2 regions of the Paraburkholderia sp. BR10937 genome follow, and region 1 is predicted to be linked to the other one. Evidence: riboswitches for the same ligand, from Rfam matches in the RefSeq annotation. Region 1 holds a riboswitch; the other holds the start of a gene.
The links. Region 1 has a riboswitch for thiamine pyrophosphate ahead of thiC (phosphomethylpyrimidine synthase ThiC). Riboswitches for the same ligand answer to the same signal wherever they lie in the genome.

Region 1 (2,197 bases):
GCAAGAACGCGAAAAAAGACGGAGTACGAAGGACACCCGGGACGGGCGAAGCGCATTATGCAACAACGCCGGGCGTTGCGGATGCTTTCAGGATGCTTTATGCGCGGCGATTCGTTGCGTGCGCGTCACAATGGGAGCGGCGCAAGCCATGACAGTCGATCGCGCACCATATCGACGTTCGCTGACCGCGTCACGCCACGCCGGTTGGATCGTGCTAGCATGACACAACCTTTCGTTTAACTTTCATTAACTGGATTTCATACACGCCGCTCGCCATGCTTTCGCTCGTTTCGCGTCCCGTATTCGCCTTGCCGCCGCGCCGTTTGCGTGGTGCGCCAGCGCGTGCACGCGCAATGCGCGAGCGAACGGCGCCGTGGCTTCTCGACACCCGAGCGCGCACCCAGCCGCCCCTTTCCGCCCCGCTCTGCGCCGCCCGGCGCCCGCACTGAACCCGTCTCCCCCAATCCATCGGAGCCGTTCGGTCGGGCTCCGGGCCGATCCGTTACGCCCCGTTACGCCCCGTTACGCCCTGCTGCGGCCCGCGCCCGATTGCGCGATTTCGCCCGCCGGCCCTCGCCGTTACCTCGAATCTTTTCTGGATCGCAAGGAAAACTGCCATGTCGAAGAAAATCCGTTACTTCACCGAACTCGATGTTGCCCGCCTCGAAAGATGCGCCGCCGAACCCGGCGCCGCCCCCGCGCGCCAGGCCATGCTCGACGAGCTGCTCGAACACGCCGTGATCGTGGAGGCGCGCGACATGGCCGCCAACGTCGTGACGATGAACTCGCAGGTCACGCTCGTCGATGAGCGCAACGGCGCCTCCCTCACATACACCGTCGTCTATCCGCATCAGGCGAACGTCGACGCCGGGCGCCTGAACGTGTTCTCGCCCGCGGGTCTCGCGCTCCTCGGCGCGAAGCGCGGCAACGCCGTGCGCTTCACGACGCCGGGCGGCGCGGTCGAAACGCTGAAGATCGAACGCATCCTGTTTCAGCCGGAAGCCTCACAGGATTTCACGCTGTAAGTTCCGCCGGCACGAAGCACCGCGCCACACCGCGCCTGGCACATCGCGCGCGAGATGGCACTTGCCAGATCGTCGCAGCGCGGTGTATCGTTTGGCCTTGCTTACGCGGGGGTCCTGCGTCATGCGCCGCATCGAACGAAAGTCGTGCAGCGTATTTCGCGGGTGAGAAATACCCTTTGAACCTGATCTGGATAATGCCAGCGCAGGGAAGCGTCCGGACTTCGCAACATCGCTCAGCGCCTCACCTCATCACAGCGAAGTCCGTCCACGTTCCGTCTCGTCTCCTGCTAAGCCGCTGTTCCCACTTTGCTTTGCATGGAGAGAGAGACGCATGAACGCGAATCCGAAGTTCATTTCCGCCAACGCGCACGTCGACGAAGCCGCGATCGCGCCGCTGCCCAATTCCCGCAAGGTCTACGTGACCGGTTCGCAGCCCGATATCCGCGTGCCGATGCGCGAGATCACGCAGGCGGATACGCCCACGGGCTTCGGCGGCGAGAAAAATCCGCCGATCTACGTCTACGACACCTCGGGCCCGTACACCGACCCTGAAGCGAAGATCGACATTCGCGAGGGCCTGCCTGCGCTGCGCCAGGGCTGGATCGAGAAGCGCGGCGACACCGAAGCGCTGCCGGGCCTCTCGTCCGAATACGGCCGCGAACGCGCCGCCGACCCCGCGACGGCCGAACTGCGCTTCCCCGGCCTGCACCGCACGCCGCGCCGCGCGAAGGCCGGCAAGAACGTCACGCAGATGCACTACGCGCGTCAGGGCATCATCACGCCCGAGATGGAATACATCGCGATTCGCGAGAACCAGCGCCGCGCCGAGTATCTGGAAAGCCTCAAGGCGAGCGGCCCGAACGGCGCGAAGCTCGCGGCGATGATGGGCCGCCAGCATCCGGGCCAGGCGTTCGGCGCAGCCGCCTTCGGCGAGAACGCTCTCAAGGAAATCACGCCCGAGTTCGTGCGCGACGAAATCGCCCGCGGCCGCGCGATCATTCCCGCGAACATCAATCACCCGGAAAGCGAGCCGATGATCATCGGCCGCAACTTCCTCGTGAAGATCAACGCGAACATCGGCAATTCGGCGGTCACCTCGTCGATCGGCGAAGAGGTCGACAAGATGACGTGGGCGATCCGCTGGGGCGGCGACACGGTCATGGACCTCTCGA
Region 2 (2,197 bases), on a different contig from region 1:
AGTAGGGCTTGATCAGGCTCCACGCGGTGATCTTCTGATGCTCGTTCTGATCGGGCGTGGCGCGGGCAGGTTGGTTGGTCATGTGCGTCCTGAAGGTGTGGCGGCCCGCTGGGGGCATGCGCCGCGCGCCGCACGGCGGCAGCGTTGCAGCGATTTTTGCAGCGATTCTGTCGTCGGGCGCTTAAGTGAGTCTTAACGGGTCACAGGCGGAGCCAAAACCGGCGCGAGGCGTGGAGACAAAAGCGCACGCCGGCGCCGCCGTAGCGTGGCGCTCATTGTCTCACCGCGCGGGCTCGCGAGGCGAAAGAGGCGGGTTCAGGGCATTGTGCCAGACCACGCCCCCCGGTTCCGCCGAGGTTTGCGGGCCGCGCGCGTTTTGTGGTCTAATCATCGTTGACGAAACAGGGGTGCTTCACCGGTATGCCGGGCATGCCGCCAGTGAGGCTGAGAGAAACCCTTTGCACCCGATCCGGGTAATACCGGCGCGGGAAGTTTCCAGAAAGTCTTACCGGAGCGCCCAGCCTGGGTTTTGAAAAGGCGGGGGCGCCAGGATTCCCGCCGGGCTGCGCTTTGGGCGCCTGGGTTCGTATACGCATTCCGTATCGGGCCGTCTGCGCCGCATAGCCTCCACGGTCGGCCTTGCCAGCCGGTTTCGTCCTTGGGTACGTCTGCTGCTGCCGTACGGAAAGGATACGATGACCGCCTATTCTCTTTGTTCCCCGATTCTTATCGCGTTCGCCTTGCGTGACGGAGTGTCGTCATGAGCCGCGCCCGCCACCATAACGTGGGAAGCGTGCCCGACTTCGCCGTGCTCGGCGGCGGCCTGAGCGGCCGGCTCGTCGCATGGCGTCTGGCCGGCGAGGGCCATCGCGTCGCGCTTTACGAGCGCGGCGGCCCCGAAGGCGGCGAAGCCGCAGCCTGGGTCGCGGCGGCCATGCTCGCGCCGCTCGCGGAGGCAGCCGTCGCCGAAATGCTCATTACCGAGCTTGGCGTCGCGTCGCTCGAAACCTGGCCGCGCATCCTGGCCGAGCTGCCGGAGCCCGTGTTCTTCCAGCGCAACGGCACGCTGGTGGTCTGGCATAGCGCCGATCGCACCGAAGCGCCGCTCTTCGAGCGCCGCGTGCGCGCCAACGCGCCGCGTTCGCTCGCCGATGCCAACTTCGTCGCGCTTGCCGGCGCGCAGCTCGACGCCGCCGAACCGGCGCTCGCCGGGCGCTTCGCGCGCGGCTGGCTGCTCGAAGGCGAGGGCCAGCTCGACAATCGCCAGGCCCTGGCCGCGCTGGCGGCGGGGCTCGCCGCGCGCGGCGTGGAAACCCACTGGCACACCACGGTCGACGAGGCCAATCCGCCGCCCGCGCGCGTGACGATCGACTGCCGCGGGCTGGGCGCCAAGCCTGCGCTGCCGGGTTTGCGCGGCATTCGCGGCGAAGTCGCGCGCGTGCACGCACCCGGCATCATGCTCACGCGCCCGGTGCGGCTCCTGCATCCGCGCTATCCGCTCTATATCGCGCCCAAGGAACGCGATGTCTTCGTGATCGGCGCGACTGAGATCGAAGGCGAGGACCGTTCGCCCGTGAGCGTGCGCTCGGCGCTCGAACTGCTGAGCGCGGCGTTTGCGGTGCATCCGGCGTTCGGCGAGGCGCGCATCCTCGAGTTGAACACGCAGTGCCGTCCGACGCTGCCCGACCACCGCCCGGCGCTGATCTGGGACGGCAAGACCACGCTGCGCGTGAACGGCCTCTATCGGCACGGCTTCATGATCGCGCCGGAAGTCGCCGACGAAGCCGCGCGCGTCGCACAAGCCCTGCTCGACGGCCGCGTGAGCGATGCCGATTCCTTCGAGTCGCTGCGCCGTGCGTCGCGCTGGAGCGAGATGCTGCACGCGCAGGGCGCGCACGAGCCGGCCTGACGCCTCACCAGAAACAATCCGCAGTTTGAGAACGCATTTGCCATGGACATTCATATCAACCAGAAGCCGATCACGCTGCCTGAGGGCGCGACTGTCGCCGATGCGCTCACCGCATTCGGCGCGCGTCCGCCGTTCGCCGTCGCGCTGAACGGCAATTTCGTGGCGCGCACCCAGCATGGCGCGCGCGCGCTCCAGGCGGGCGACCGCCTCGACGTCGTGAGCCCCGTGGCCGGCGGCTGAGCCTCGCTCGCCCAAGCCTCCGGTCGCGCGCATCGCATACACGGCGAG

Region 2: it holds a riboswitch for thiamine pyrophosphate, as region 1 does, so the genes downstream of both, AB4Y44_RS36305 (FAD-dependent oxidoreductase) here and thiC (phosphomethylpyrimidine synthase ThiC) in region 1, are expected to answer to the same signal.

Annotation. Positions count from the first base shown of each region.
Region 1 is NZ_JBFRCL010000026.1:29,477-31,673, reverse strand. Features, by position in the region: gene AB4Y44_RS21775 (GreA/GreB family elongation factor) at 618-1,025, shown strand; TPP riboswitch at 1,123-1,252, shown strand; gene thiC (phosphomethylpyrimidine synthase ThiC) at 1,357-2,197, shown strand, end outside.
Region 2 is NZ_JBFRCL010000069.1:4,998-7,194, forward strand. Features, by position in the region: gene AB4Y44_RS36300 (ABC transporter ATP-binding protein/permease) at 1-82, opposite strand, end outside; TPP riboswitch at 394-508, shown strand; gene AB4Y44_RS36305 (FAD-dependent oxidoreductase) at 761-1,909, shown strand; gene thiS (sulfur carrier protein ThiS) at 1,952-2,149, shown strand.